One region of the Leuconostoc sp. C5 genome, then DNA from elsewhere that is predicted to be linked to it. Evidence: riboswitches for the same ligand, from Rfam matches in the RefSeq annotation. Region 1 holds a riboswitch; the other holds the start of a gene.
The links. A riboswitch is a leader RNA that binds a small molecule or an ion and turns the genes downstream of it on or off. The one in region 1 is predicted to bind thiamine pyrophosphate.
Positions count from the first base shown of each region.

Region 2: it holds a riboswitch for thiamine pyrophosphate, as region 1 does, so the genes downstream of both, RHP56_RS07440 (ECF transporter S component) here and RHP56_RS04660 (uracil-xanthine permease family protein) in region 1, are expected to answer to the same signal.

Region 1 is NZ_CP134351.1:931,212-947,758, forward strand. Features, by position in the region: gene RHP56_RS04625 (GNAT family N-acetyltransferase) at 1-430, opposite strand, end outside; gene RHP56_RS04630 (6-phospho-beta-glucosidase) at 632-2,068, shown strand; gene RHP56_RS04635 (PTS cellobiose transporter subunit IIB) at 2,083-2,400, shown strand; gene RHP56_RS04640 (BglG family transcription antiterminator) at 2,436-4,427, shown strand; gene RHP56_RS04645 (PTS cellobiose transporter subunit IIA) at 4,424-4,783, shown strand; gene RHP56_RS04650 (sugar transporter) at 4,740-5,294, shown strand; gene celB (PTS cellobiose transporter subunit IIC) at 5,312-6,646, shown strand; TPP riboswitch at 6,822-6,911, shown strand; TPP riboswitch at 6,994-7,093, shown strand; gene RHP56_RS04660 (uracil-xanthine permease family protein) at 7,309-8,457, shown strand; gene RHP56_RS04665 (LuxE/PaaK family acyltransferase) at 8,450-9,562, shown strand; gene RHP56_RS04670 (acyl-CoA reductase) at 9,574-11,040, shown strand; gene RHP56_RS04675 (SDR family oxidoreductase) at 11,053-11,820, shown strand; gene thiW (energy coupling factor transporter S component ThiW) at 11,881-12,390, shown strand; gene thiM (hydroxyethylthiazole kinase) at 12,398-13,219, shown strand; gene RHP56_RS04690 (PTS sugar transporter subunit IIB) at 13,239-13,544, shown strand; gene RHP56_RS04695 (PTS sugar transporter subunit IIC) at 13,559-14,797, shown strand; gene RHP56_RS04700 (PTS sugar transporter subunit IIA) at 14,803-15,132, shown strand; gene RHP56_RS04705 (glycoside hydrolase family 1 protein) at 15,125-16,547, shown strand, end outside.
Region 2 is NZ_CP134351.1:1,470,757-1,487,303, forward strand. Features, by position in the region: gene RHP56_RS07395 (SpaA isopeptide-forming pilin-related protein) at 1-1,888, opposite strand, end outside; gene RHP56_RS07400 (helix-turn-helix domain-containing protein) at 2,355-3,467, shown strand; gene nrdG (anaerobic ribonucleoside-triphosphate reductase activating protein) at 3,547-4,128, opposite strand; gene nrdD (anaerobic ribonucleoside-triphosphate reductase) at 4,064-6,274, opposite strand; gene RHP56_RS07415 (nicotinate phosphoribosyltransferase) at 6,569-8,011, shown strand; gene nadE (ammonia-dependent NAD(+) synthetase) at 8,008-8,829, shown strand; gene RHP56_RS07425 (YiiX/YebB-like N1pC/P60 family cysteine hydrolase) at 8,924-9,448, opposite strand; gene RHP56_RS07430 (energy-coupling factor transporter transmembrane component T family protein) at 9,465-10,133, opposite strand; gene RHP56_RS07435 (ATP-binding cassette domain-containing protein) at 10,130-11,533, opposite strand; gene RHP56_RS07440 (ECF transporter S component) at 11,547-12,137, opposite strand; TPP riboswitch at 12,260-12,349, opposite strand; TPP riboswitch at 12,482-12,584, shown strand; gene tenA (thiaminase II) at 12,656-13,360, shown strand; gene hisC (histidinol-phosphate transaminase) at 13,448-14,521, opposite strand; gene hisE (phosphoribosyl-ATP diphosphatase) at 14,505-14,849, opposite strand; gene hisI (phosphoribosyl-AMP cyclohydrolase) at 14,873-15,271, opposite strand; gene hisF (imidazole glycerol phosphate synthase subunit HisF) at 15,268-16,032, opposite strand; gene hisA (1-(5-phosphoribosyl)-5-[(5-phosphoribosylamino)methylideneamino]imidazole-4-carboxamide isomerase) at 16,029-16,547, opposite strand, start outside.

The DNA of each region.
Region 1 (16,547 bases):
CACCATTGGATTCAATTGTTTTGCGGCTAGCGATATTCCATTTTTCAGCGGTAATCAAGACAGGTGAAATTTTACGTTGCTGATAAATGTTTAGTGTTAATTCTAACATTTTCTTAGCTATTCCCTGTTGACGCCAGGCAGGGGCAACGCCGTATCCTATATGGCCTCCAAAATTAAGCAAGTGGTCATTTAACTGCCAGCGAGCTGATACGCCGCCTTTTATCAAACCATCCTCAATAAAAAAATAATTGCTGGCGGGAACAAAATTATTAACACCATTATTTTTCATTTGCTCTAGATTAGCTAAATGTTCAGCGAAACTGCCGGTAATGGGCTTGGCTACAGAAACAATTACTGATTCAGTGGTCCAACTTTTTATCCAGTCGTTAAAAATTTTTTCATCTGATTGTTTTAATTCTCTAAAAGTCATTTGTTTCCCCTGATGTGACCATAATCATTGAATGTATTTACCAATAATTTTATCATAGTAATTTATGTGGTTTTATATATTTTTAATAATCACCATAAAAATTACTCTTGTAAGGTAATTTCCGCAAGTATGAGGAAAACAATTTAATGGCAATGTAAGCGCTTACTTGATAAAATGTGAGTAGTTAAAGGAGGACTAAATATGTCTAAACGTTTATCTGAAGATTTTCTTTGGGGTGGTGCTGTTGCAGCTCACCAATTAGAAGGTGCGTGGCAAGAAGGAGGTAAAGGAGTTAGTGTCGCTGACGTCATGACGGTTGGTGGACCAGACAAAGAGCGAAACATTACGAAAGGAGTTGTTTCAGGAGAATATTATCCTAATCATGAAGCGATTGATTTTTATCACCGTTACAAAGCAGACATTGCCTTATTTAAAGAAATGGGATTTAAATGTTTTCGAACTTCAATTGCATGGACAAGAATTTATCCTACTGGTGAGGAAAGCGAGCCAAATGAGGCAGGTTTAAAATTTTATGATGACTTATTTGATGAACTTATCAAAAATAATATTGAACCAGTCATCACGTTATCTCATTTCGAATTACCGTACCACTTGGTTACAAAATATGGTGGTTTCCGTAATCGAAAAGTAATCGATTTATTCGTTAAGTTTGCAACGACTTGTTTAAAGCGATACAAAGACAAGGTCAAATATTGGATGACGTTTAACGAGATTAACAATCAGGCTAACTATGATAATGATTTTCTGGTTTTCACAAATTCTGGGCTGCATTTTAACCCTGGTGAAAATCGTGAGGAGGGTATGTATCAAGCTGCTCATAATGAATTAGTAGCTAGCGCACGAGTTGTTAAAATGGGTCATGACATCAATCCCAATTTTCAAATTGGCTGTATGATTGCTATGGGACCAATTTATCCAGCATCTATGAATCCAGATGATGTTCTGGCAGCTCAAAAGAGCATGGAAAAAAATTATTTCTTTGCAGACGTGCATGTCAATGGTCAATATCCAGCATTTTTAACAAAATATTGGACTCGGAAGGGATTTAACATTGATGTTACCCAAGAAGACCTGGCAGACTTACAAGCTGGTACCGTTGATTATATTGGTTTTAGTTACTACATGTCACATGCAGTTAAAAAGCCAGAAGGTTTAAACTTTGATGACATGACACCAGAAAATAGCCAAGTACGTAATACCTATTTAGCAGCAAGTGATTGGGGATGGCAAATTGATCCTAAGGGGCTGCGTTACGCCCTGAACTGGTTTACAGATAAATATCATTTACCATTATTTATTGTTGAGAATGGATTTGGCGCATACGATAAAGTTGAAGAAGATGGTACAATACATGATTCTTATCGCATTGCATATTTACAAGAACACATTCGGGAAATGAAGTTGGCGGTAGTTGAAGACGGCGTTGATTTGATTGGATATACACCTTGGGGATGTATTGACTTGGTTTCAGCCGGGACTGGAGAAATGGACAAACGATACGGATTTATCCATGTAGACAAAAATAACCAAAATGAGGGTTCATTGAAACGTAGCAAAAAGGATTCCTTTTATTGGTTTAAAGACGTTATCGCAACGAACGCTGAAAATATTAATTAAAAAGGAGAAACACGATGAAAAAAGCTTTAATTATTTGTGCAGCTGGTATGTCATCCTCCATGATGGCAAAAAAAACAACTGACTATTTCAAAAATAAAAATATAGATATTGAAGTGGATGCGATTACTGCTACAGAAGGAGAAGATGCTATTCGTAATAGTGATTTCGATCTATTTCTGGTCAGCCCACAGACAACAATGTATCTTGAAGGTTTTGAAAAGATTGGAGATGAGGTTGGTAAACCTGTTGTTTCTATTCCCTTTAAAGCCTATATACCCATACCAACAGGTATTGAGGGCATGGCGAACTTAGTACAGGAACATATTAGTTAGCAATTTGCATGGTAAAGGTTGTGTGAGGTGTGATGATGAGGAAAAAAGAGCGTGATTTACTAATCTATTTAGTAGATAATTCAGATCGTTTCGTAACCAGTGAAGAATTATCTACTCTTTTGTCACTGACACCTAGAACAATTCGTAATTATATCAAAATTTTAAAAGAAACCTTAGTTTCACAAGGTGCCCTACTTGATGCAAAACCCAGTTTAGGTTATCGGTTGCACATATCTCATCCCGTTACATTTGACTTATTTTTAAATAAAAATTATGAATTATCCCAGTGGTTAATTAATGAGGACAGCAATAATATTTCGGACCGTCAAAAGTATATTTTGAACAAACTTATTATTGAAAATCAAAAATTTTTAATTGATGACTTGGCTGAAAAATTATTTGTTACAAGGACCACACTTTCAAAAGATTTATCGATCATTCGCAAAGTGTTAATGCCATATCGAATTAGTGTCGAAAGCAAAGCCAATATAGGTGTTTTCATTACGGGTTTAGAGCGCGATAAACGTCACTTTATTCTAGATTACTTTTTCAGTCATAGTGAAAATTCTATTCAACATTATATGAAAAATAAATCTTTCTTTAAGGCAATTAGTTTCGATCAAATTACGATTATTGTTCTTGATGAATGTCGAGAAGCTGGTATTCATTTAACGGACTTTACCATACAAAATATTGTTTTATACATTGCACTAAGCGTTCAACGATTGAAATGCGGCTTTGAATTACAGGCTGCTCCAGTTGACATTAATCCTGAAATCAGAAATGTTAGTGATGTTGCTAGAAAAATTTTTTCTCGTATTGAAAGTGGCTTAGCATTAAAATTTCCGGAAAGTGAAGTAGATTATTTAACCATTCAATTAATGGCACAAGGGAAAAATATTAATATACAAAATGATGGTCCCTTCCAACGGGATTTAGATATGATCTTGCAACGAATTGAATTAGAAACCGATTATCCAGTTACTAAGGATTATGCTCTCAAGAAAAATATCATTGAACATCTAAAACCCATGATAGTTCGCCTTGAGCAAGGTATTCAATTGAAAAATCCTTTGTTACAAGAAATAAAAACGAATTATTTAAGTGAGTTCATGGATACCAAGCGCTATATAAAATGGTCGCCTTATTTATCTCAGTTTGACATTAATGACGATGAAGTCGCTTATCTAGCACTTCATTTGATGGCAGCAGCAGAAAAATACAAAAATTTAAATAAACCAAGAGCCTTAATTATCTGCGCAACAGGGTATGGATCGGCACAGTTACTCAACAATCGTGTCGAAAAAGAATTTGGCATGTATTTAAACATTGTTGATATTAAAGGATATTATGAAGTTGATGACACTACTTTAAGTAATGTTAATCTCATTATCAGTGCTATTGATCTGTCAACACGTGTTTTCAAGGTTCCAGTCATACAGGTAAGTATTTTTTTAACCGAAGCAGATGTTCAAAAAATAAATGAATTTTTAGATAATGAGCAAGTCCGAAATAAATATATTGCTGTAGAGAAAAAGCAACCAATTAATAGTGTTTTAAATCATTTTGATCAATTTATTGATCAGTCAAGTTTTAAAATATGGCAGGTATCGCCTCATCGGAAGGAATTACTACAAGAGTTAACTAATATGCTGATGTCCAATGAACCTACCGAATTAAAACATGAATTTTTGGAACAAATCGATCAACGTGAACAACTGAGCTCAATCGTTTTTAGTGATACTATCGCCGTTCCACATCCTGCTATGCCGATGAGTCGAGTACCCAAAATTGCTATTGGAATTATACCAAATGGTGTCAGATGGTCTGACGAGCATCCAAACATTCAGCTAGTTTTCCTGCTATCACCATCCTATCGGAGCAATAAGGGTTTGACAGAAACGACGCAGGCAATTGTAAAATTTACAGAAAATACTGAAGAACAGGGCCGGTTGGTTGCCTCAAGAAATTTTTCAGAATTTCGGCATAATTTTCTGTTAATGATGAAAGGAGGTAAGTATATATGAAATCAGAAGACATTCAAGTTGTCGCTTTTGAAATTATTTTACACAGTGGAAATGCGCGCACAATGGTTCATAAGGCTTTTGAAGCCATGAGAGAAAAAAACTTTAAGTTATCTAACGAAAATCTAAAATTATCAAATGACGAATTACTATTAGCTCATAAATCGCAAACAAACTTGTTACAAGAATACGCTGAGGGTAGTCATATTGATATGGAAATTATATTAGTCCATGCACAAGACCACTTAATGACAACGATGACTTTACGTGAGATGGCTATTGAAATGCAGACTCTTTATGAGGAGGTACAAGACATTGAAAAAAGGAATCAAACGAGGGCCAAAAAAGCCACAGGATAAACAGCACGGTTTAGAGGTCGCAATCGAAAAAAATCGTACGGAAATGAGCCTTAAAAGCATGCAGTTTAATCGATTCATGTTAATCCGTTATGCCACGGCATTCTTTCTGTTCGTAAACTTGTATTGGGCCATAATTATGTGGCAGACCCTAGTGGCACTGATACCTGTTGCTTTAATGTTTATCGCTTCGCTAGCAATTATTGAACAAATTAAGTTATTTGGACATCATACGAACCAACTGATTTATTCAAAAGTGTTCTTCACATCACAGCTTATCGTGAATATCATTTTAATGGTGAGCATCCCAACATCGTTATTTACATTTTTTTACCAATTTATACAAAATACTGGTAGTAACCGCTTAGTGGTACTAATCCTGTTATTACTCAGTAGTAGCATACTTCTCATAGTTAACAAAAGGTTAGGCTTGATTGCAACAAATCACGATAAATATTACGCACGTTTGACAGCCTATCAGTCCGTTCTTAAAAATAATAAGGAGATGAAATAGTTATGGAAAATGGACCTATGTTTAACTTCCTACAAAAAGTGCTTTTGAAACCAATGACCAAAGTTTCCCAATATAGAATTGTGAGAGCTATCATGGCTGCTGGTATGGCTTCAATTCCTTTTACAATTGTTGGATCTATGATATTAGTTTTGAATATATTGCCGACAGTATTTCCGTTCTTAAATGATTTTTTCGACGCAACATTCTTTAAGTTTAGCGATTTGTACATGATTGCCAACACAGCAACCATGGGTATCTTAGCCATGTATTTTAGTTTAGCAATTGGTTTTGAATTAACTCGTATTATTCAAACAGAAGATAAACTAAAAGTAGCGCCATTAAATGGTGCCTTCTTATCACTATTTGCATTCTTTATGTGCTTGCCAGAATTGGTTTTAAAAGGCGGAAAAATTGTTCTGCTAAATACTATATCCAAGGACGAGACAGTTATCAACGGATTTAGAATGACTAGCACAATCGACCGTGTTGGAACAAGTGGTATTTTCACAGCGATTATTATGGCTATTTTAGCAGTTTGGTTGTATTCATTCTGTGTGAAACATAACTGGACGATTAAAATGCCGGATGCTGTACCGGAAGGTGTATCAAGATCATTTACGGCATTGATTCCAACTTTCGTTATTGCTTTTGTTGTACTGGGTATTAATGGTTCCTTAGTGTTACTCGGTACTGACATTTTCAAAATGATTGCAATACCATTTAGCTTCGTTACAAGCATGACTAGCACCTGGCTAGGAATTATGGTGATTGAGTTCTTGATTCATGCCTTGTGGATTGTTGGTATTCATGGCGCTAACATTATTTCCGCATTTATTACGCCTATCTTCTTAGCAAATATGGTAGCAAATTCAAATGGGGCTAACATACCGTTTGCTGGAGAATTTAATAATGCCTTTGCTATCTTAGGTGGCTCTGGTGCGACACTTGGATTATGCATATTTATTACTTTACTAGCACGTTCCGAACAGCTAAAAGTTTTAGGCCGAGCTTCAATCGTACCATCACTTTTTAATATTAACGAGCCGTTAATATTTGGATTACCAATTGTTTATAATCCTTATCTAGCTATTCCATTTTTCTTGGCACCAATGGCAACAGCTTCCGTTGCTTATGCAGCCATTAACTTCCATATCATTCGGCCAATTGTTATTCAAGCACCATGGCCATCCCCAGCCGGAATCGGTGCATTTATTAGTACCGTTGATTGGAAAGCAGCAGTCTTAGCAATAATCTGTGTTGTAATAGCTTTCATTATTTACTTACCATTTATCAAAATATATGATACTAAGTTGTACAATGATGAGCAGGGGAAAACACAAGTACAGCCTTAATGACGAGGCATCAAAATACTGGTCTGTGTTTAGTAACAGACTGGTATTTTTTATATTCTCGGCTGGCTGATTTGTGAAAGGTAAATTTCATCAGTAAGGATATCACTTAATGACAAACTTATGTGAAAAATAGAATGAATTACTTACATTTAATAGAAAATTTATGATACAATAATGCTTGTGCTAGGGGCGCCAAAATGGCTGAGAAGAACCCTTCGAACCTGAACTGATTAACATCAGCGTAGGAAAGTGCTACATTTTTTAACGTAGCATTTTTCTCTAGGTGAGAAAAATGTTTTTTTATTGCATAAAATGACTTATTGAGAGGATTTTTTTGAAAAATGAATAATAATCACTAGGGGCGTCGCAAAGACTGAGATGATGTATATCGGTCCCTTTGAACCTGATCTAGTTAATACTAGCGTAGGAAAGTGACCAATATTTGATAACGACATGTACTGTTGTCAAAAGTGTCCTTTTTTATGTATTTAAGGGCACTTTTTTATTGGAAAAGGAATTTAATTATGATGACACCAAAACATAACCGAATCATGGATCATGGCCTAGCTGGAATACAGCACGTGTTTGTTTCTAACGTGTGGTTAGATCCAATTTATGTTGCCGCTGCCGCAGGGCTCTAACTGAACTTATCAACTAATCTTGTGAACACGATTTTTATTGTTTCAGGATTAGTCACGCTTACACAGGCAACAAAATTAGCGAAGCTGCCTATTGTTCAAGGGCCGTCAGCTGCTTTTGACGCGTTAATGATTAATGCTGGTAAAGCTGGTCAGTTAGCAACGGCGAGTGGTTCAATTTTACTGAGTGCACTCATTGTATTTTTATTGTCCGTTACAGGACTTATCAATAAACTAATCAAATTATTGACACCGGCAATTACCGGAACACTAATATTTTTGGTTGGTATTTCTTTATCTGGATTCACACTATCTGAATTCTTAGGTGGTTATCCAGGTGATAAAGGTTTCTCTTCACCAACAACACTTATTTTGTCTGTTACTACAGCAACTATTGTCATTCTATTGTCGATATTTGGTAAGGGATTTTGGAAGCGTTTTTCCTTTTTAATCGCGCTAATTGTTGGTGATATTCTAGCAGTTTCGTTAGGTGTCGTAGATTACAGCGTATTATCAACAAAATCATGGTTTGGCATGCCTCATTTATTGCCTTATGGATCGCTAAAGTTTAATTGGGTCATGTTTTTGACATTCTTTGTTGCCTATGTGGTTGCAGTGGTAGAGGCTTTAGGTGTCTATCAGGCAGCTGGCGATACTTTAAAAGAAAATATTTCACCAAGGCGCATTCAAAATGGTCTAATTGGCGAATCTGCGGGATCAATGTTTTCATCCTTGTTCGGAGGCTTTCCAACAACTGCTTTTGCTCAGAATGTAGGGATTTTAAACTTAACTGGCAATGTTTCGAGAATACCAGTAATTATTGCAGGGATTTTGTTTGTCGTACTAGGTTTTGTTCCTAAAATTGGTGCGTTTTTGGCAATAACGCCTAGTCCAGTGATTGGGGGCATATTTTTGCCCGCAGCAACAACTTTAATTCTGACTGGATTCAACATTTTGAAAAGAGCGCCTGACAACAATGAAAATAACATGATTATTGGATTGTCTATCATACTAGCGATTGCTCTGCCCAACTATGCAACCGGCTGGTCAGGTGTTACAGGTGAATTATTATCTAATAGCATATTAGTCGGTGCGTTGTCTGCCATCATCTTACAGTTTGCCTTGGTTAACTTACCACGAATGATAAAAAATATAAGGGGATCTCATGATTGAAAAATCTAAAAAAATTCAAAGCGACATTTTAACTTTCATTAATAAATACAAGGATCATCAAACAGAGCAATATGAATCGGACTTCAATCAGCTAGCTATGCGCATTTTTGCTTATCAATTTCAAAACAATTTACCATATAAAAAATTTGCCCAATTACGACATAAAAACCTCTTGACTGTAAAAAACTGGCACGAGGTTCCGCTAATTCCGATTCAAGCGTACAAAGAATTAATTCTGTCAACCGAAGATATTAATCAAGCTGCGGATGTTTTTTATTCGAGTGGCACAACAAATATTAATCATAGAAGCAAACATTATATCTCGAATTTAAATATTTGGGAAGAATCTATGCGGGCAGGATTCAAGAAAAACGTTTTGCCTAATACGGATAAAATTAGAATACTTTCTTTGTTTCCGGGTATGGCAGATAACCCTAACTCTTCTTTATCTCGCTATATATCAACCGCTATACGAGAATTTGGTACTGAAAATAGCCATATCTTTTTTGAAAATAACCAACTAAACTATTCGGAACTAATCGTTGCTCTTCAAGAAGCAGAAAAAAATCATGAGCCCATATTACTTTTGGGTGCTTCGTTTTCTTATGTTCATCTATTGGCATACTTACAGCAACATCACCAATCCTTTAATCTGGCAAAAGAAAGCATTATTTTTGATACTGGTGGATTTAAGGGCAAGTCAAAAGAAGTGAGTATGACTGACTTATATGCTGATTTGGAGAGCACATTTAAGGTGACACGCGAACAAATTATAAATATGTACGGCATGACAGAGATTAGTTCTCAATGTTACGATCGAAATTTAATGGATCATTCAGAAAATAAAACAGTTTATTTTGATAAAATAGCACCTGCTTGGGTAAAAACTCAGGTCTTGGATACTGAAACGTTACAGCCTGTTGTACAGGGTCAACGTGGCCTATTGGCATACTATGACTTAGCTAATTGGGATTCCTGCGTATCAATTCTAACTGAAGACATTGTTATCAAAAACAATTATGGATTCACAATCATTGGTAGAGCAAAAGGATCGGTGGCTAAGGGTTGTTCCATCACCGCTGATGAGCTTTTACAACTGCAATAAAGGTGTCAATAATGTCCAATAAAGAAATGACAAAAATTAATATTTTTTACACGCCAGACAGCATTATCCTTGGTGATTTAACCGAAAAGGTAGTTGAAAATGAAACACATCATCTTGTATTGTGTTATCCCAAAATAACCGAACAAGAAATAAAAGAGATTACAAAAATAATAACGCATAACCGTAATCATTATTTAAAGCATCTTACAGTGAATGAAATTATTGATATTATTGCTCGGGCAGCAGAAAAATGGACTAACCCATCGTATCATCTTCGGAAAATAGCAGAAAAAGCAGTCCCCGCGGTAACTGGTTATGACGCTGATCAATTTAGTTTAGAGCTCAAAAACTTTATTCGCTTATTTCGAAAGAAAGAGTTAAAACGATTTGTGAATAGCGAACTTGGACAATCAGGTGCAATGTTGGATGATTTTCAACCAAATCTTTCCGGTGGATTTTCAAAATTTTACGGACCAGATTTAATATTCCAAATATTTTCCGGTAATGTGCCAGGTATACAACTGTGGACACTCATCATGGGACTACTTGTAAAATCGCCAACACTGGGGAAAACATCTTTTGCAGAGCCTATTATGCCAGCCTTATTTGTTCAGACGTTAGCTGAAATTGATCCAAAATTGGCAAATACGATTGCCATTCTACCATGGCATAGTGGTGGAAAATTCGAGGCACGCTGTCTTAATTTGGCCGATACTATTGTTGTGTGTGGTGGTAAAGAAGCGGTTGCATCTGTAAAAAGCAAAACACCATTAAATAAGAAGATTTTAAGTTATGGATACAAAATCGGTTTGGCAATAGTTGGTAGGGAGACGTTGACACCAGAGTATTATGCTCAAGTCATTAAAGACTTAGCTGAGGACATTGCCACCTATGATCAGCAAAGCTGTCTAGCTCCGCAGTCAATTTTCATTGAAAGAGGTGGGGCAATAACGCCTCAAGAGTTTGCGAGTATCCTGTCCAATGAGTTAAATAACTATCAAATCAAATATCCTCGTGCACCGATACACGAATCAGATAAAATCGCTATTGAAAAAATGCGGCAAGAAGCTGAGATAACGTCTATAAAAAACGGAGCAACCTCAGTATTTCGAAGTGACAATAGTACCGCATGGACTATTATTTTACATAATAATATCGGATTTAGCGCCTCGCCTTTGAATCGTTCAATTCATATTTTTGTTGTTAATGATTTGACAGATTTACCATCTGTACTCATACCGTATCAGCAATATTTACAGTCAGCAGGAATTGCGATTTCTCCGAATCGTTTGTTCTCGTTGGCAGATATGTTAGGGAAAGTGGGTGTTAATCGAATGAGTGCGCTGGGAAAGATGAATCACGTTTCCAGTGGCTGGCACCATGATGGACGCTTTAACTTATTGGATTTAGTTCGTGTTACAGACATTGAGCAGAGCTTAGAATTCTCTAGTGAGAAGTTTGATCCGGATGTGGAGTGAGGAGAATAAAAAATGCTATTAAAAAACAAAGTTGCACTGGTGACGGGAGCCAGTCGAGGAATTGGGGCAGCCATTGCCAAAGAGTATGCCAAACAAGGTGCCTTTGTCATTATCAATTACCTGGAAAATACTAAAAAGGCCGATGAAGTTGTTGCAGAAATTATTTCAGATGGTGGTCAAGCAATTGCCATAGCATGTGACGTACGTGATGAAAAACAAGTGAAAAACATGCTATACGATATTTTTGAAAATTTTGGTACGATCGATATCATTGTAAACAATGCATTAAGTCAATATCAATTTGATCCTAAGCATCGAAAAATGTTAGACCAACTGAAGTGGAGTGACTACCAAAATCAAATCGACGGTAGTTTAAAAGCAGTTTTAAACGTTACTCAAGGTGCTTTATCAAGATTAAAAACAAATAATAGCAGTCGCATCATTAATATAACCAGTAATTTGATAAGGTCTCCAGCAATCCCTTATCATGATTACATTGTCGGAAAATCTGCTGTTCTTGGGTTGACACGTACAATGGCTAGTGAATTAGGTGCTTTTGGTATCCGAGTAAATGCTATCGCACCAGGATTGACGTACCCAACAGCTTCTAGTAAGTACACGCATCGTGATATTCGGGAAGCACTTATTGCGCAAACACCGACTAAACGTTTAACTACTCCTGAGGATGTGGCAGGTTCAGCCGTATTTCTGGCCTCAGAGCTTTCGAATAATATGACCGGCCAATGTCTGTTCATAGATGGTGGTTTAACTATGCTCTAATCGAAATCAACACAATAATTAAAATATAAAACACAATGGAATATTAAAAAGGAAATCATAATGAATAAAAATGTTAAGTTGACAAAAATAATGGTCGTTACAATTATGATAGCGCTAGATATCGTGTTATCTCCAATTTTTAGAATTGAAGGTATGGCGCCAATGTCCAGTGTCATGAATATTATTGCTGGTGTAATTCTAGGACCAGTATATGCAGTTGTTATGGCAGTAGTTACTGGAATAATAAGAATGCTAATGTTAGGTATACCCCCATTGGCTTTGACTGGTTCAATTTTTGGTGCTTTCGGTGCAGGTATCTTGTATAAGTATGGCCGCAATATGTATTGGTCAATGTTTGGTGAATTTCTTGGGACCGGAATTGTAGGATCGTTAATTTCAGTTCCGGTGATGGTCTGGTTTACTGGACAACAACAAAACTTGTACTGGTTTGTGTATACACCTCGTTTTGTGGGTGCAACCATAATTGGATCAGTAATCGCTTATTTTGTTTTAGTAAATTTGCTAAAAATAAATTCTTTTAAAGAAATTCAGAGAATGTTTGTTGGGTAGCATAGCTATGAAAAATGAATTAATAAAAATTAAATCAATTTTACCTTTGCAAAAGGCACCGTTAGTACATTGCATAACCAATGATATTACGTTAGAAACGGTGGCTAATACTATATTGTATCTTGGTGGTAAACCTATCATGAGTAGTGATACCCGTGAATTTTCGTCATTATTTCAGTCAACAGATGCTCTACTACTAAACATGGGCCGACTTAATGAGTCACACGAACAAAGTCTCAGTCAAGCTAGCTCTTTAGCAGATATGACTAAAAAACCGACTGTTGTGGATCTGGTAGGCTATGGTATTACTAATGAACGAACAAAGTTAGGAATGGCTATGGCGCGTAATCATCCAACAGTTATCAAAGGAAATACTTCAGAAATCAGAAGATTTGTCGGCTTACCATCATTAGCAAAAGGTATTGATGGTGCTAGCTCTGATCAGCATGATCAGGCGTTAAAAGATCTCATTTTGTCTTTGAAACAAATAACAACTGAGTATGCCGATACCGTGTTTGTGGCAACAGGGAAAAAGGATGTCATTGTTCAAAATGATAAACACCTTATTTTGAGCAATGGCGTCGATGAATTGGATAAGTTTGTTGGGACAGGAGACATGGTTGGCGCAATTATAACTACACTTCTCGCGGTCGGTGAAGATCCGTGGGTTGCTAGTCAATTTGCAATTAGCTACCTCAATGTAGCTGCTGAAAAAGCATTGTCATTAACAAACGGCATGGAAAACTTTAGACGAGAAGTTCTTAACCAAATTGATTTGCTAGGGAGAAATCAACAGTGGGCAACGAAAATTAAGTATTCGAATTTTTGAATCTAGGAAGAAAAAAATAATGGCAACCAAAAATATTCTGTTGATATGTAATACAGGTGCTTCAAGCAGCTTTATGGCTCAAAAAATTCGTCAAGCATCAAATGAAAATCAGCAAGCTTGTCAAGTTCATGCGGCAAGTATGACTCAAATTGATGAATACATTGATCGTATCGATTATTTATTAATTTCACCACAATTAAAGTATGCAGAAAGTGAAATACGATTGTCAGTAGCGAACAGTAATATAAAAGTTGCTGTGATTCCCTCAAAAGTTTATGGACTCTTAGACGGCAACGCAGTCCTAAACCAAATACAAAAAATGTAAAATTTGAAAGAATAATGATGAATAATATTTTAAATAGTCAGTTTATTAAAAAGGTAAACGATGTTACCTCAAATTCATGGATACAAGGTATTCAGAAATCCATTACGTTGATTTTATCCTTTATAATCATTGGGTCGTTAATTACTGTAATTAGTTTAATAAATAATATTAAAGCTAATCTAATCCCTGATTTAGGCTACATGTCAACCTTTACATTTGGAATGGTGGGACTTTTTGTCGCCTTCCTTATTCCCTATAATATTCTTCAACAAAAAAAGAACGATAAAAAGATGTTAGCGAGTTTTACATCATTGGCATTATACTTAATGCTCATCAAACCAAAATTTGATGGTTCAGGCAATCATGTAACGTTTGAACTCAGCCGCTTTGGTTCTGCAGGACTATTTTTGTCCATTATCGCAGGAATAGTAGTAACTGCAATAATACTATTCACTAGCAGATATTCTTTTTTTAAAAAAGATACATTAATGCCAGAGTTTATTGTCAATCTATTTGACTCTTTGATACCAATAACATTTATCATATTCATAGGGTGGTTAGGCTTAACCGCTAAAAATATTGACCCATTTAAAATTGTTACTTCACTTTTTTCACCATTATCAATCATTGGTCAGAGCTACATAGGCTTTATTGTTATTGGATTTGTATATAGTTTATTTTATTCGTTTGGTATTAGTACGTGGACATTATCACCAATTATTTTACCTATTATGCTTAGCGGTATCGCAGAGAATGAGCGACTAGCTGCCCATGGCTTAAAAGCAGTGAATATCACAACCCAAGAAGTTTTTTATACGGGATTTATTGCAGCAGGGGGAATTGGATTTACGATTACTTTAGCAATTATGATGCTATTTCTCTCAAAATCACAACAACTAAAAGCAGTTGGTCGAGCAACTTTTCCTGCTTCTATTCTCAATATTAATGAGCCCTTAGTTTATGGAGCTCCTATTGCATTTAATCCTTTGTTAATGATACCGATGTGGTTGAATGGTATTCTAATTCCAGCAGTTGCTGGTGCAGCGATGCGTTTAAATATTGTTCCAATTCCCGATAAAGTCTTCTGGATTTGGTATTTGCCATTCCCAGTTTCAACGTACATCACCACTGGCATTAAGGGCGTATTATTATTTGTCATTTTGTTCATACTTTCTTGGACAATATATTATCCATTCTTTAAGTACTATGATGCCCAGCTGTTAACTAATGAGTTGGAGAATAGAAAGAACTAGTGGATATGAACAGCAAATATGATTTAACAAATGATGCCATGCAAATCATTGTATGGGCTGGAGATGCTAGACAGTTGATTATGACAGCACTAGAAAAAATCGCGCAGCATCAATTTTCTAAAACGCGATCTTTATTAGATGAAGCCGAATCACTATTAAATAATGCGCACAAAATACAAAGTCGTTATATGAGCTTAGAAGCGTCGGGTACACATATTCCATATTCTGTTTTATTTAATCATGCGCAAGATTCTTTGATGATTACAATGAGCGAGTTAAACATGGCCAAAAAAATGTCAATTATTATGAAAAGTGAAGTGAAAAATCATGAGTAAAAATCATTTCCCACAATCCTTTTTATGGGGTGGCTCATTTTCAGCGAATCAAGCCGAGGGCGGATACAAATCCGCGGGCAAAGGTGTATCGCAAACAGATCTTATTCCATTGAATAAGTCGTCTAAAATCACTTCTTCATTTGAACTGAATAACTGCTTAGCTGATGAAAACAGTTATTTTCCGAGAAGAACTGGTATCGATTTTTTTAACCAGTTTGATGAGGATTTGGCACTTATTTCAGAATTAGGCATTAACTCATTACGTATTTCCATTGCATGGTCTAGAATTTTTCCCAATGGGGATGAAACGACACCTAATGAACAGGGGCTAGCCTTTTATAAAAAGGTGATCGATAAGCTTAGTTTGTTAGGCATTGAACCAGTAATCACTATTTCACATTATGAAATGCCCGTTAAGCTAATTACAAATTATGGTGGTTGGAAAAATCGAAAATTGATTGATTTTTATACTAACTACGTGCAAACATTACTGCACGCATTTCCAGAAGTTAAATATTGGCTTACATTTAATCAAATCAATTCTGGGTTAACAGATCCGTTTTCTGCGTTGGGATTACTAATAGATGATTATGTATCAAAAGAATTGTTCCAACACGACAAGTTTCAAGCCATGCACCACCAATTAGTGGCGACAGCAAAAGTTAAACAAATTGCACAACAAATGAATTCTAGTGTCTTAATTGGGGCTAGTGTTTACGATATGACATCTTATCCAAGATCCCCTGAACCAAATGATGTGTTGTCGAATCAAGAATCCATTTTGATATCAGATTTTTGTAGTGATGTACTGGTACGAGGAAGATATTCAAAATTTATTTTAAATTATTTCAAGAAAAATGGTGTTGATTTAGACATTACAGCGGAGGATCAACGGCTATTATTGCATAATACAATTGATTTTCTTGGAATTAGTTATTATGTAACCACGGTTGTTGATCAATCAACGCCATCCTTATTTGAAATAAATGACTGGAATATTCGCGATGAGACATCCAATAAACACTTAAAAGCTACGAAATGGGGATGGGGGATTGATCCAGTTGGCTTACGTATTGCATTGCGGAGGTATACAGACAAGTATCCATCTATGCCAATTATGATTTTAGAAAATGGATTGGGAGCAGAAGAAACATTATCTAGTAAAAAGAAAATTCATGATTCTTATCGAATTGATTATCTAAGAAAACACCTTTCTCAGTTACAATTATCAATACAGGAAGGCGTTAATGTCATTGGATACTTTTACTGGTCTCCGATTGATATTGTAAGTTCTGGATCTGGTCAAATGCACAAAAGATATGGACTAATTTATGTTGACTTAAATGATTTTGGTATTGGCAGCGGTAAGAGAATAAAAAAGGATAGTTTTTATTGGTACAAACAGTATATTGAAT
Region 2 (16,547 bases), 540 kb from region 1:
GTGTATTTGTTATCGTTGACTCATTTATTTTGTTAGTAATGCTTGAAACGTAACCATCCGTACTTTCGTTTAGCACCTGATAATTGAACGTTCCACCTTTGTTATCATAAGCTGGTAACGAAACCGATTGATTATTTCTATTCAACTGTTTGAAAGTTTTAGACCAATTATCCGATTTACTCAAAGTACCAGTTGCCCGCCAATCGTTTGATTGGTTGTTCGTAGTTCGCGTTACTTCAAAATTAATACTATCTGGTCGCTTCGATGAATCTGTCAACTCTTGCCATTGTTTGATAACCTTTAGCACCGTTCCAGGTGCTTTCGCAGAAGGAACACCAAATTCTACAGCGTTACTATCCTTTGTCGGTGTAAATGTTGTTTTGCCATTCATCTGATACCAGTAATCCGGTTTAAAATTATCTGATTCAGTATTTAAATGCACCTGATAATGTATTTGAATTTCTTGATCTTTCCCCAGATTAATATTACTTACAGAGATACTTCCGTTTGATTTGGTAACTGTTGGTAAATTCTGAACAACACTACTTCCTACACTCTTAACCGTCGGCGTGTCATCTCCGTAAATAAATTGAGAACCTAACGGATCTGAAATACTGCCTTGGTTGACCGTGTTGAATTGACTTAGGACTGTTTGTGCCTGATCATAAAGATATTTTTGTACCCCTACTGCATCATTTGCGTCTTGATAGTGAGACGGGGAAACAAGAAGATTCATCCGTGCTCGAATCTCACTCTTACTAAGATAAACATTATTTCCTTGATAATAATCATCAGCTAGCTGAATTCCTAAAGCATGAATTTCTGTACCTATTTTTTTTGAGATAGCTGCTTCTCCTAATGTTCCTGACCATGTATCTTTAATTGGCAGTCCATCTACGTTATAATAAAAATTTACGCCATCAGATATGTATTTTTGTGTGTAACTATCCCATCTATACTTATTATTATTAAATGCTGAAGTAACCCCTGGGGCGTTATAATTTTTGTAATCAAATGACGTACCAAGAGTCATACCATTAGAAGAAACAGCAGATAAAACTTTGTTTGAATAAGAAGGAACTCCGTCAGTCATCAAGATTAACATTTTCTTATTGTCACTGCTTTGACCGGAAAGCATATTCTGAGCTTGATGTAACCCTAATTGTGTGAACGTACCACCCTTAAAATTAGCTTTGTTCAGCTTATTATTTAAAATATCATTTATATTATCCTGATTATCACTTCGGCTAATTGGCCCAGTAACATAACCTTGTGCATTCATACCAAATTTATCAGGACTGGAAAATCCAACTAAGCCAACATTAACATATTGAGCAAACCCAGAATTCTTTATTTGTTTGAAAAAATCGCTAATACCATTTTTAACCGCTGTTATTCTATCTGTACCACCATTACTTTCTGGATTCATTGATCCAGACATATCAACCACTAACACAATGTCAATCGGCTTGTAAACTTTTAATTTATTGCCTTTAGCATTCAAGTAGACATCGTATAACCCAGGTGTGGACGTTTCTTTAGCATACTTACGAATTTGGTAATCTGGGTTACTAGTGTCAGTACCAAATTTCAAATATGATTTTGATGTATCAGATGAATCCCCATTCCAACTGCTATTCTTGTCCCAGCCATTACTAGCATCTCCACCTTGATGATTTATTACCGTATTTTGACCTGGAATAGTCCACGAATTAGTGGGAAATACGCCTGTACTATTACTCGTATACTGTGGCGTAATATCACTCGCAGCAGATACTGTAGTTAGTGGAATCATCAGCGCATTTGCTACTAATGTTGACAATATCAACAAAATTCCAAAGACACGCAGAAATAAGCCGTTCACAATCTTGTGAATGTTATTTTTCATATTTCTCCCTTCTAAGAACTCTTCAGCGTTCTTGTTTTAAAAATCATCACTTCTCTCACAAAGTGTTAAAATTGCTAGTTTGTATTGAGAACCGCAATTTTAAAAATACAAACTCTTTTTGATAAAAGTTTAGTACAGGCTAAAATATATTATGACTTTCACCAATTACAGAATCTGTAACTATGTGATGTACTTCTCTATTTTTATCCACCTTTCTCTACAAATTACATGTGATTATTCTCTCGAAATTAAGCTATATGATCACAAGTACTTCATATTATGTATGAATCCTTTTGCAATTTCATGATAAAAAAAGGTAGTTTATATCAAAAAAAGATATTTTGCTTCCTGATGTTATATTTATTACTCAATAGTTTTTATACAATTATGAATAAACATATTTTATAAAGAGAGAACAAATGTTAATAACACGTTTAGTGATTAAATGTAATTTCCGGGAGAAGTAATGAAAGATATTAAAAAGTTAGCAAACATTTTAAATGCTGATGTTATTTTGATTGACATTGCCACAAAACAAGTAAATTACTTAGATGAATCTACTGATAATTCCAATAAAAATGTTGTGAATTTATTAATTGATAATATTGAGCTGCTCACAAATCACATTTATCAATCTCTAGACTATAATTCTGGTCATATTTTAACTTGCCATGTCAATGAAGAAAGCATCGTTTGCTTCTCTTTTAAATACGACGATCCACTATCAACGAGTAGTGAGTTAATGATGTTACATTCCCTTTCAAATCTAAAATCCATTTCTCAAATCATCTATACTTTATATAATTCTAACGATGCGCCAGAAGAAGAAGTCCACATTACAAAGTTTTCAGATAAACTCCACATCAAAAAAGAAAGCAGCGAATCCTTTGATCCAAAAACTTTTTTTAATGCAGAAACTGATATTATCAAATCAATTGTTTATTCACGTAAATCCAGTTTAATCTCAGCACTTGAAAAGTTGTCACGTTTAAAAATAATTGGTGAACGTTTTGCCTCCAACAACATGATTAGAGGCGAAAAAGATACGCTTATTTCCTATGTCTCAATTTTAAACCGAGCGATTATCCAGTGGGGGTACCCTGTCGAGTCAGCATTTCAATTGCATAATGAGCTTGTTCAAGAAATTGAACTATCTCCTCAGTTCCTGAATTTTTTTCAAGTTATTAGAGAAATTACTTGGCATTATTTTAAAATTGTACAAAACCATAGGGTTCACAATTTTTTACCACTCCACCAAAGAATTAAACAATATATAAAAGAGCATATTAGCGAAAACATTACACTCGATGACATTGCTACCGCACTGAATGCTTCGAAAAAGACATTGAATCCAGCGTTCAAAAAAGAGTATAAAATAACGATCACTCAATTCATTAGGCAAACCAAAATAGATACGGCAAAAGAATTGTTGATTGCTTCGAATCTCACATTACTGGAGATTTCAAATTTACTATCTTTTTCAACCGCAAGCTATTTTGTCAAAACTTTCAAAGAAATAACCGGAATAACTCCTAATCATTTTCGCCAACATTTTTTTGATGAAGAACTTCATTTGTAAATATTAATCAATAAAAAAATGTGTACACTCGTTTTATAAAAACGAGTGTACACATTTTCCAAAAATTACTATTAATAAATCATCGCACTAACTTATCCCAAATGACAACTTCATTTTGTGCCAACGATTTAGGTACATCAATAATTCTTTGATTAGCGCTACCTCTAAACTGTAATGTTAAATCTTTTTCTTCTTCCAAGAAACGACCATCCACCAGAATATCTAGTAAGGATAATAGCCGCATCTTATCATAGGTCTCTTGTTCCAGCTCTTCCCATGTATAACCAGTCCACGACCAAATATCTTTCGAATGGCCAAATTCTTTCCGAATCCGACGGCAGAGCTGTAGACATACATCTGTATTTAAGAATGGTTCCCCACCTAACAGCGTCAGCCCTTGGACATAGTCCTGACTCAAATCTTCAATAATTTGGTCTTCTAGTTCTTGTGTATAGGGCTGTCCAAAATGAAAGTTTTGCGCGGCAACATTGTAGCAGCCGGGACATAAAAACAGACAACCACTCACATATAGACTGCAACGAACCCCCTCGCCATCAACAAAATTGAAGGCTTTATAGTCAGCTACATAATTTTGACTATACTTTTGCGCGGTCCATTCTTTGGGCATCGGATTGTTTGGTTTTCGCAAAGGTCGCGACATTTTCAATCATCTCCTTAGTTAAATTCTTTTGACGTGAAATTATTTCAACATGTCGGCCATGAACCATTGGTCGTTGCTGAGGATTTCCTAGATAGCCACACGTTCTTTTGACCACATCACACAATTCAGGATCATGGTTACCACACTCAGGACACATAAAGCCACGCGCTGTTGATTTGAATTCACCCGCAAAGCCACACTTGAAACACTTGTCGATGCACGTGTTGGTTCCTAAATAGCCAACGTGATCGTAGGCCCAATTCCATACAGCTTCTAATGCTTGAGGATTTTGTTTTAAGTTAGGATATTCACAATAGTGGATAAAACCACCCGACGCATATTTGGGGAACGTCTCTTCAAATGCTATTTTTTCAAATGGTGTTGGATGCTTTCTAACATCGTAGTGGAAGCTATTGGTATAGTACTGCTTATCAGTAATATCAGGAACAGCCCCAAATTTTTCTTGGTCAAGATGGCAAAATGTATCGGTCAAAGATTCGGCTGGTGTCGAATACAAACTATAGTGATAACCACTCTCTGCTGCCCATTCTTGACAATAATCATGCATTCTTTTAACAACTGCTTCAGCAAATTGATGTGCTTCAGGATTCTTTTCCCAGTCTGGTCCAAAGAATGCAATGCATGTTTCATAAACGCCCACATATCCTAATGAAATCGTAGCGCGGCCGTTCTTAAACACTTCATCAACACTATCGGTGGCCTTCAATCTTTTGCCAAAAGCACCATACATATACAGTAATGGTGCATTTTCTGGTACAGCTTCTTTGGTACGTTCAATCCGGTAAGCTAGCGCATCATGACATAGCGCCATTTTCTCATCAAAAATCTTCCAGAACAGATTCATATCACCCTTAGCAAACAGGGAAATACGTGGCAAGTTAACTGAAACAACACCCAAATTCATACGTCCAGAATTAACTTCAACGCCTGTTTCATCTTCCCAGCCTTGTAAGAATGAACGACAACCCATCGGTGTTTTGAAACTACCTGTCAATTCAACAATTTTGTCGTACATTAATAAATCAGGATACATACGTTTGGTTGAACATTCCAAAGCTAATTGCTTAATATCATAGTTTGGATCTTCTTGACTAAAATTCAGCCCTTTTTTCAAAGTAAAAATTAATTTTGGGAAAATGGCCGTGCGCCGCTCTTTCCCTAGTCCCTTGATACGAATCTGTAAAATAGCTTTCTGGATTTCGCGCTCTAACCAGCTTGTTCCCAATCCAAAATTAACAGTTGTAAATGGTGTTTGCCCTTGCGACGAGTACAACGTATTGATTTCATACTCCAGTCCTTGCATCGCATCGTAAATGTCCTTGCAAGTCTTCTCTTTGGCATACTCTTCTTGTCGGTCAGCATCAATCCATTTTTTGGCGTCAACAAGGTGCTTGTCATAGTTCATTTGTGCGTAAGGCGCAAGTAACTGATCAATCCGATTAGCTGAACAACCACCATATTGTGAAGATGCAACATTAGCAATGATTTGGGCCATCTGCGCAGTGGCAGTTTGAATAGAATGTGGTGAATCTACCCACGCATTTCCAATTTTATAGCCGTTTGTTAGCAAGTTTTCAAAATCAATCAAACAACAATTGGTAGCTGGTGTGACTGGTGAATAATCCAAATCGTGCCAATGGATATCTCCACGTAAATGTGCTTTGGCTACCAAAGGTGGCAGCATTTGTAATCCTAATGCACGACTTGCTGCTCCCGCTTCCAAATCACGTTGTGTATTGAATACGCGACTATCCTTATTGGCATTTTCATGAACGACACTCTCATCTTGTGCAAAAAGTTTCTCTATGCGTTTTTGAACATTTGAAGCATCGGAAAATTTTTGTTGATCAGCTACGTAGTATGAATTGTAAGCATCCACAGCATCCAGCTGTTCATATTTTTTAAGTAAGGAAACCAATAAATTACGAATTTCTATTGCTGTGATACTCGCTTGGTTCGCCAACATTTGATATAAATCACGATTGATATCGTTGATAATATTTTCTGATAAATTGAGTTTTTCTAAAATAAAATTAATTTTATAGGCATAGAATTGTGTCCCCTCACCACTATGCTTGATTACTGTTAAATCAGGTAACTTCATAAGTTTAATCGTATTGTTCATTACTAAACTATTTCCTCCAGTGCTATTTTTTAAATTGCTATAACTTAAATACTACAACTATTTTTTCAATAAGAATAGGACAAAAAATGTCCTATTTTCGAATTTAATTCAAAAATCCACTGTTTAATAGCCCTAGAAGAATTAAGCCATTATAAAATTTAATCATCTCGTAAAATTATTACAAGAATTAAATATTTGAGTATCTAACTACAATCAAATTGACATATAATTAATACTTATTAATTTAAGTAACAACTAAAAAATATTGTTATAATGGAAGGAAAGGACTTGAACATGTATTCTGATGACTCACTGGTGCTCCATACGGATGCGTACCAAATTAATATGATTTATACTTACTGGAAACAAGGTATTGATCAAAAACCCGTTGTTTTTGAGGCTTATTTCCGTAAAATGCCTTTCAATAATGGCTATGTTATTTTCAGTGGTTTAGAACGAATTGTCAAAATATTAAATCAACTGAAATTTACTGATGACGATATTGATTATTTACAATCATTAGACCTATACGACACTGAATTTTTAACGTACCTTAAAAACTGGCATTTGACTGCAACAATACGTTCGGCTTATGAGGGTGAAGTGATGTTCAACAATGAACCGCTTTTGCAAGTTGAAGGACCTCTGGTCGATGCTCAATTATTGGAAACCTTACTGCTCAATATTATCAACTTTCAGACATTGATTGCTACTAAAGCAGCTCGTATTGCTAGTGTAACAAATGGTGACCCCCTATTAGAGTTTGGTACACGTCGTGCTCAGGAATTGGACGCTGCGCTTTGGGGTACCCGTGCTGCTTTTATTGGTGGCTTTGATGCTACATCTAATGTTCGTGCAGGAAAACTATTCAATATTCCTATTTCTGGCACACATGCTCATGCGCTTGTTCAAGCTTACCACAACGATTATGATGCTTTTCATGCCTACGCAGCAACACATAAAAATGTTGTTTTTCTAGTAGATACATTTGACACACTAAAATCTGGTGTTCCAAACGCTATCAAAGTAGCCCGTGAGTTTGGAGATAAGATTAATTTTCAAGGGGTTCGAATTGATTCAGGTGACATGGCATACCTTTCTAAAAAAGTTCGTATCATGTTAGATGAAGCAGGATTCACGAATGCCAAAATTTATGCATCAAATGATTTAGACGAAAACACCATTTTAAATCTTAAAATTCAGGGTGCAAAAATTGATGTCTGGGGAATTGGCACAAAATTAATCACAGCATATGATCAACCTGCCTTAGGTGCGGTATACAAGATGGTTAGTATCGACGGCGATGACACAATTAAATTGTCAAACAACGTTGAAAAAATCTCAACCCCTGGAAAAAAGCAAGTTTGGCGAATAACAGATAGTAAAGATGGCAAATCTGAAGGTGATTATTTGACTTTCGATGATGAAAATCCTAGCCAATTGGAAACTTTGCACATGTTTGATCCCAATCATCCTGTTATTTCTAAGAACATTAAAAATTTCGATGCACAACCGATGCTACATGATATTTTTGTTGAGGGTGACCTAATTTATGATTTGCCTGATATTACTACAATTAAAAGCTACGCCAAACATTCATTAAACGATCTATGGGATGAATACAAACGTATACTGAATCCTGAAACCTATCCTGTTGACTTATCTCAAAAGCTATATGATGCTAAAATGAATTTAATTCATGACATTCGAAACAATATACAGGAGATGACCAAATGAGACCTTTACAATCTAAAATAATTGCTGATCTGCACGTTCAGCCCGTTATTGACCCAAACATTGAAATCAAGCGCTCTGTGAATTTTCTGAAACAATATCTCACTCACAGTGCTTACACCGGTTTAGCTATTGCAGTAAGTGGTGGTCAAGACTCCACACTTGCTGGTAAAATTGGCCAACTTGCTATTGCTGAACTACGAGCAGAAACGAATCAAAAGTTCGAATTTGTTGCGATTAGGCAGCCATACGGTGAACAACAAGATGAAAACGATGCCCAAGATGCACTCAATTTTATCAAACCTGATTTAACAGTAACAACAAATATCAAAGATGCAACCGATGCTCTGGTAGGTTCACTGCGTCTTGGTGGATTAACCGTTGATGACATGAGTCGCGGTTCAATTAAACCAAAAGTACGTATGATTGCCCAGTATGCTGTTGCTCGCGAGCATAATAGTGCCGTTATCGGAACTGATCATGCAGCTGAAGCTGTAGCTGGTTTCTTCACCAAGTATGGTGACGGCGGCACAGACATTAACCCTTTGTGGCGTCTAAATAAACGACAAGGAAGGCAGCTTCTCGAAGCATTACACGCCCCAAAGCATCTATACGACAAAGTACCTACTGCAGATCTTGAGGATGAACGCCCACAGTTGCCTGATGAAGTTGCGCTGGGTGTTAGATACGATGTCATTGACGATTATTTGGAAGGCAAAGATGTTGCAAACACCGATGCCGAACGAATAGAAGAGATGTATCTGACAACGCAACAAAAGCGTCACGAACCAATCACTATTTATGACACTTGGTTCTATTAACTCTAAAATTTGATTGTTATGTTCCCCTATAAACACTTAAAAAAGCCACAATATCATTATATATTGTGGCTTTTTTAGTATTTACTAATTTAAATTATAAGTCAATTTTTCCAACATAATGTAACTGCGGATCGTGAGACATGTCATTAGGATTTGTTCCCAAAACATTAACTGGCACCGGCTCGTTTAGTTCCTTATAGTAAGCAGCCCAAAAGTCAGAAATTTGTTTTCGTCTGTCTCCAAAAAACATTGGTTGTTCACTAAATTTGACAAAGTCCTCAAAGGCTGTCACTACAAACTGTGAACAATAGAAGCTGTTCGTACCTGGCTGAAAAGAAAAGTTATAGGGTTTACCCAAATGCTTTTTAGCGTTAATAATAATTCGCTTCGTATTTTTAACATTTGTGCGGTAAACATCAGCACTTTTATTTTTCTCTAAAAAAAGCTGAAGCGATTGTAAACAAACGCCTGAATCAGCTGTTGCATGAATGACATTTTCTTCGTCGGCTAATATCGCAACATGAACAAAATTTCCCGTTGATTCTGCAATACCCTCATCCAGATCGCTATGTCCATTTTTTACAAAAAGTAAATCTGCTTGTTTTAATTTCATAATCATAGTCTAACACATTTGTTTACCAAAGCTTAATAACAAATAAACAGTACTGAATGAGTAGTATAACGACGCCAATGATTAACCACCCAGAAACTTTTGTTGGAAATAATCGGTGGTAGCTACGGCTTTCACCTTCTTCAAAGCCATGAGAGGTCATAGCCATCGCTAAATTATTTGACCATATTAATGCTTGACTAATGGCTTTAAAATAAAGTTTAGGCGACCAAAAACTCAAGACCTCACCTCGCATCAGCCCCACTGCCCGAATCGTTTTAACTGAATTTATAATTTTGGGAATAAAACTCAATGCACCCAGAATGCCATATACAAAGGTTGCGGACATTTTGACATTTTGTTCAAGAGAACGTAATAATTCGTACAAAACCATAGTCGACATAAATGCCGCACCCATGAATACATAAGCACCTACACGTGTGGTCATTACTAGTGCAAAATGTAATCGTTGTGATTCGTCTCCTGTACCAAAAAAATAAAATGAGGTGAATGATCCGACTGCCGGCAAAATTGATACAATCAATAATCGAGCAAAAGTTTTCAAATGGCTTTTAGTCACTATTAAAATCAAAATACTAACAACAATTAAAAACAGATTGAGATAAACTGATTTTGTGAACGCAATTTCTATCGAAATAAGCAATACTAATAGTAATTTTTGTGTTTCATTCATGAATTAACTACACTTTCATATTTCAAACCATTTTGATCAAAGCGAACATGATAATCAATATATTGAATAATGCCGTGTGTTTGGTGTGAAATCATGATAATACTTTGTTCAAGGTCATTTGACGACTGTTTAATGATTTGCATGACATGTTGAATAGAATTCGTATCCAATCCAGATAATGGCTCATCTAACAGCAAGGTGTCGGGTGCAATAATTAACATAATCAGTATTTGTAGCTTTTTTTGTTGGCCACCTGACAATTCGTAAACACTATGCTTTTCAAGACCTATTAAATTTAACTTTTGCATGCACTGGTCAACCTTCTCAGTTGTCCAATAATCAGCGCGATGGCTATGGGCTCTAGCCTGCTCAACTTCTTCAGAAACGGTAATGTTTAAAAATTGGTCAGCTGCATTTTGAAATACTAAACCAACTTTCCTAGCATATATTTTTTTACGAAGTTTATCGAGTAGCTTCCTTTGATACAACAACGAGCCCTCATAATCGTGTAATCTTGCAAAAGTAAGCAGTAAGCTTGATTTTCCAATACCATTGGGTCCAGTAATTAAGGTGATTTTATCTTTTGCCCACTCAAAACTGCTATTCTTCAATATGGATTGTTTACCGTTGTTTACCGTCACATGTGCCATGCTAAACACAGACTCATTAAATTCATCATTAGTAACAATACTATCATTTACATCTTGTTTAAAAAAAGGAGACCAAGCTGTAGAATCAATACATGCTATATGTCGATTTTCAATACGATATAAATCTGTTATCAGATTTTCGTATCCACTTGTGTCATGATCTGAAACTAAAATGCCATGCCCTTGATCAACTAATTTTTTTAACAATACTTGTAACTCATGTCGATGCTCTGGATCAACGGCCGCAAAAGGTTCATCCAATAAAATAATTTCTGCACCCATCGCTAATGTTTCAGCTAAAGCAACCTTTTGCAATTCTCCACCTGACAAGTATGAAAGTTCTCGGTGTCGCAGTGATTCAATTCCTACCTCTGATAAAGCAGAATTAATTCTCTTATCAATTTCCTCGGTAGTTAAAGATAAATTTTCTAATGAAAAAATCAATTCAGCTTCTACGCGATCCATGGCAAATTGTTGATCTGGATGCTGAAATAGCATGGCAACTTTTTTAGCGCGATGGTTCGCTTTGATTTGAGCAATTGACTGATGGTTCAAAGACACTTCCTGTGACAATTCGCCGCCATATTTAGGATATAACCCAGCTAAGGCAGTCATCAAAGTTGATTTACCACATCCAGATGAACCAACTAATAATATAAATTGTTCTGGTCTAATCTCCAGTGAAATATCTTCTAAGATAATTTCATCGTCAAATTTAATATCTAAATGATTGGCCTTTAATTCCGTCATACTTTTATTGACCTTATCGGTTTGTTTTTAATAATTTAGACTTCTCTAGCAAGTTGACAATCCAGTAAACTAATAGACCGGCAAAAAATGCAATTGAAATCCAGCGAACAATAAACAACCCAACTAGCATACCAAAATCAAATTGTAGATATCCATCGTGGAACAATGACCAGATGAATGTCACGCATGTTCCAGTAAATGTTGACAAAATCAAACCCATTTTCCAGCTTTTATATCCTGTCAAAGTAAAACCAAGCTCTGATCCGATACCTTGAATAAATCCAGAAATTAGTGTTGCAACACCCCAATAGCCGCCCAACAAGGCTTCTCCAGTGGCGCCAAGCAATTCACCTATTAATCCCGCACCAACACGTTTCAATAAATAACTAGCCAATGGGGCTGCCATCATCCATGGCCCAATAGTGATTGCAATGGTGTATTGGTGCAACCCAAGCGGAACTAAGACTGCATCAAGTGCTGTGTACACTGGATCCATAATAAAATAAATCACACCAAAGGCAATACCAATCAACGCCATTAAAATGACTTCTCGCAAAGACCATTTCCCTTTTGATCCCGCTGTTACTGTTTCTACTTGTTCCATAAACATCTCTCCTCTTGTTTCGAGGTTGTATGTTTCGATAAAATACCTTTTATAGTATAAGTGTCTATACAAAAAGCCACCAACCACAAAAGAATTTAGTGATTGATGGCATCAAAAAGACATCTTAATCTAACTTATTCTTCCTTCGCAGGTATTAACCTGACAGGTTCAATGGGTATTATCTCAACCTTACGGTACCCCAGATAAAATATTAACTTCGTGAATTAGTATAACCCATTCTAATTTTAAATGCAAAGAAATTTTCTAGCCCATTAGCTACACCATAAAACCATTTGCAATTTTAATTTTTCAATGCTATGCTAATCTCATTAAAAAAAATATATGCTGTCCACTAGGGGTGCCTTCTTGGCTGAGATGATATTACTTATCAATCCCTTCGAACCTGATCTAGTCAATACTAGCGTAGGAAAGTGGTATTCTTTTTACAAAAGATACTCTTTTTTGCCTAGTCAAGAGAGAGTTTTTTTGTTGGACATGTAAAGATTTTAGGAGAAATTATGTTTTCAGAAGAATTGCGCACCCAAGCTGCACCAATTATGACAGCCATTCATGATCACGCATTTGTTCGTGGCATTGCGGACGGTTACGTCCCCCGAGAAGCTTTGATTTTTTACGTTGAACAAGATTTCCAATATCTTAGTGAATTTATCAAAATTTATGCCAATGCCATTACAAAATTAACTGATCGTAATGAAATGAAATTTTTTGCTGATTCAATTGATTTCATTTTAAATAGCGAAATTCATCCCCATCATGTTTTTTGTGACGTTGCCGGCGTCGAATATGAAACATTGCAACACGCCACGCCAACACCTAAAGCATATCTATACGAATCACATATGTATCGTGCGGCTGACACCGGCTCCTTATTAAATATTCTAGCTGCTTTTCAGGCTTGCCCTTGGACCTATAATGAAATTGCAAAAAAACAAGTTCAGGAGAAAGCGAACACAAATGATAACCCATTCAAAAGCTGGATTGATTTTTATGATAATACAGATGATGATTCGGAAGTTTCACTATCTGACAAAATCTTTGAATGGATAGATCGCTTGGCAGAAAATGCAACAACTCAACAACGCCAACAGGCCACACAGTTTTTTCTTAAAAGTTGTGAATTAGAATGGCAGTTCTGGGAACAAGCCTACCACCAAGAAGACTGGCGCTTCAAAGATGTATTAAATCAGGCAAACACTTTGTAAGGCTATTGATGTAAAGAAGTGAAATTTAATAACACAAAAATGTTGCGTCGTTATTTAATGACGCAACATTTTTGTGTATCCGTGAATTTATTTGTTTGTAGCTTTCAAAAAAGCTAATTTTAATTCAGCATTGTCTTCTGGTGTACCTAACGCAATACGAATCCACTCAGGATTAAGTCGATCGTTGACTTGGAAACCTTGTTCTAATAATTTTTGACCAACTTTTTTCGTTTCGCCAACCTTTATCCAAATAAAATTAGCCTGTGATTCATAAAACTTAAACTTATTTTTAGTCAAAAAATCTTGGAACTTTTGGCGCTCTACTTGAAAACGTTGGACATTTTTCTGCAAGTACTCTTGATCTAATACAGCAGCCGTGCCACCAACAATCTGATAGGTTGATAAATTATACGGTAAACGAACTGCTTGCATCGCACTATAAAGGGGATCTTGCATAATGCCATATCCAACACGTAAATTAGCTAGACCGTATGCCTTTGATAAGGTACGTAGCACAACCAAGTTTGTGTACTCAGCTACCAAAGGTGCCACGGTAGCATCAGGTTCATCTACAAAATCATAGTAGGCTTCGTCCACTACTAACGTAATATTTGCTGGCAGCTTGTCCAAAAAGCGCTTAATGGAGCTGGTTGTTTCGAATACCCCTGTTGGATTGTTGGGGTTAGCTATCCATACCATAGCAGTTTTATCATCAATAGCATCTAAAATCGCATCAAAATCAACATGCCCGTTATCAACATTAACGGGTATTTTTTTTGTTGTAGACTGTTCGATTTGTGCATGCATCGCATATTCACCAAATGTCGGATTGGGAATAATAATATTTGATCCTGGTTCCAACACAACACGAGTCAACAGCTCAATCAATTCATCTGCGCCAGCACCAAACACCAAATGTTGTGGGTCAACATGATTTAACTTAGCTACCGCTTCACGTAGTTCTGTCGCTTGTCCATCTGGATAATAACCTAAAATATTATCGGAAACAGCACGTACAGCTTGAGCAACTTTGGGTGATGGACCATACACAGATTCATTGGCTGATAAGCGGGCTAAATGTTGCAATCCATACTTTGCTTTTACAGTTTCTACCGGTAATTCTGCTTGATAAGCTGCTAAAGCTTTAACTGTCTTTTTCATTTTTCTTATCTCCTCGCCAATCAGCGCGTTCATGCAATAATGATTTTTTTCCTAAGCGTGACCCTAATTCATCTTTAATATCATCTAAACTGACACCCTTTTCAACTAATAAGACCATTAAATGAAACAATAAATCTGAAGTTTCATAAATTAGCTCTTCATTATTATTTTTGGCGCCGAGAATTACTTCCGTGCTTTCTTCTCCCACTTTTTTTAGAATTTTATCTAATCCTTTTTGATATAGATAATCAGTATAGGATCCTGTTTGGGGATTTTGTTTGCGCTCAAGTGCTTGTTCATAAAGTTCTTCAATTGTTTGTTGTGGCATCATTTCTCCTTTTAGTGTGGCATTTACTCTTTTGGAAAATAACCATCAGTCCATTTATTTGCAATGGTTGCTTGATTAGCATCTGCTAAACCTTCACCTTTTATCGTGTTAAAAAAACATGAGTAAGCATTAGTATGACAGGCCGGCCCTGCAGGATTCACATGAATTAGCAGAGTATCTAAATCACAATCTAATGTCATGCTAACGACCTGTTGTATGTTACCCGAAGTCTCCCCTTTATGCCACAATTCTTGTCGTTCACGAGACCAAAACCAAGTTTGCCCAGTATTTTTGGTTAATGAATAACTTTCTTTGTTCATATAGCCTAGCATCAAAAATGCCTTTGTTTCCGCGTCGACAATGACAGCAGGGATCAAACCATTTTGACTTTGCTTGTTGAAATCCGGTTCAGTTCCAATCATATGCGTATCTCCACACCATCATCTTTCAGTGTTCGTTTCAAATTTGGTATTTTAATTTCACCAAAATGAAATACTGAAGCAGCTAGTGCTGCGTCAATTTTAGTTTTCTCAAATAAATTAACGAAATCTTGTGTTGAACCAGCACCACCCGAGGCTACTACTGGTACATTCACAGCATCTGCTAGTTGATCATAGAGTTGAATATCGTACCCTTTTTTTGTTCCATCGGCATCCATACTCGTTACTAGCAATTCGCCAGCCCCAAGAGCGACTAATTCAGAGGCCCATTCAATAGCATCAAGACTTGTAGGCTTAGATCCGCCAGAAACGTAGACCCGATAAATACCAGCCGACTCATCCCATTTAGCATCAATTGCGCCGACGATAGCTTGCGAGCCAAATATTTTAGCCCCGTCCGTAATTAGCGCTGGGTTCTTTACTGCTTCAGAGTTGACAAATATTTTATCAGCTCCCGCTTTAATTAAACGACCCATGTCTTCTGTCGTTCGAATACCGCCGCCAACAGTCAAGGGGATGAATACTTCCCTGGAAACAGCATCAACGACTGACATGATGGTATCTCGCTCTTCCAAAGTTGCTGTAATGTCTAAAAACACTAGTTCATCAGCGCCAGCAGCCTGATAGGCTTTCGCTGATTCAACGGGATCACCTACTTCACGTAAATTGACAAAATTAACCCCTTTAACTACTCTACCATTCTTAATGTCCAATGCTGGAACAATTCGTTTGGCTAAAGTCATCCATCCACCTCCTTTAATTGAGCTAGTGTCACATCTCCATCATAAAGTGCTCGGCCAACAATAATATCGTGAATACCGCTTGCTTGTAAATCTGTAACGTTTTTAATATTGGCAATACCCCCACTAGCTATAATATTGCTTTTAGGAAATTTATTTTGTAAACGTGATAATAGCTCAATGTTAGGACCTGATAGGGTCCCATCTCTGGCGATATCGGTGACAACAAAATTCGAAACACCTACTGATAACATAGCTTCAACAATATCATCAAAACTCGTATCAGAATTTTCAAGCCAACCTTGTGTGGCAACTTTTTCATCACGGCCGTCAACACCAACAACAATTTTATCGGAGCCATACTTTGCAACCGCTGTTCGCACAAGTTCCGGATGAGTCAAAGCTGCTGATCCAATAATCACACGATTAATGCCTATATTTAAGTATTGGTTAACCTGTTCAAGAGTCCGGATACCGCCACCAAGTTCAATAAACAAGTTTGTTTGTTCTCGCAAAGA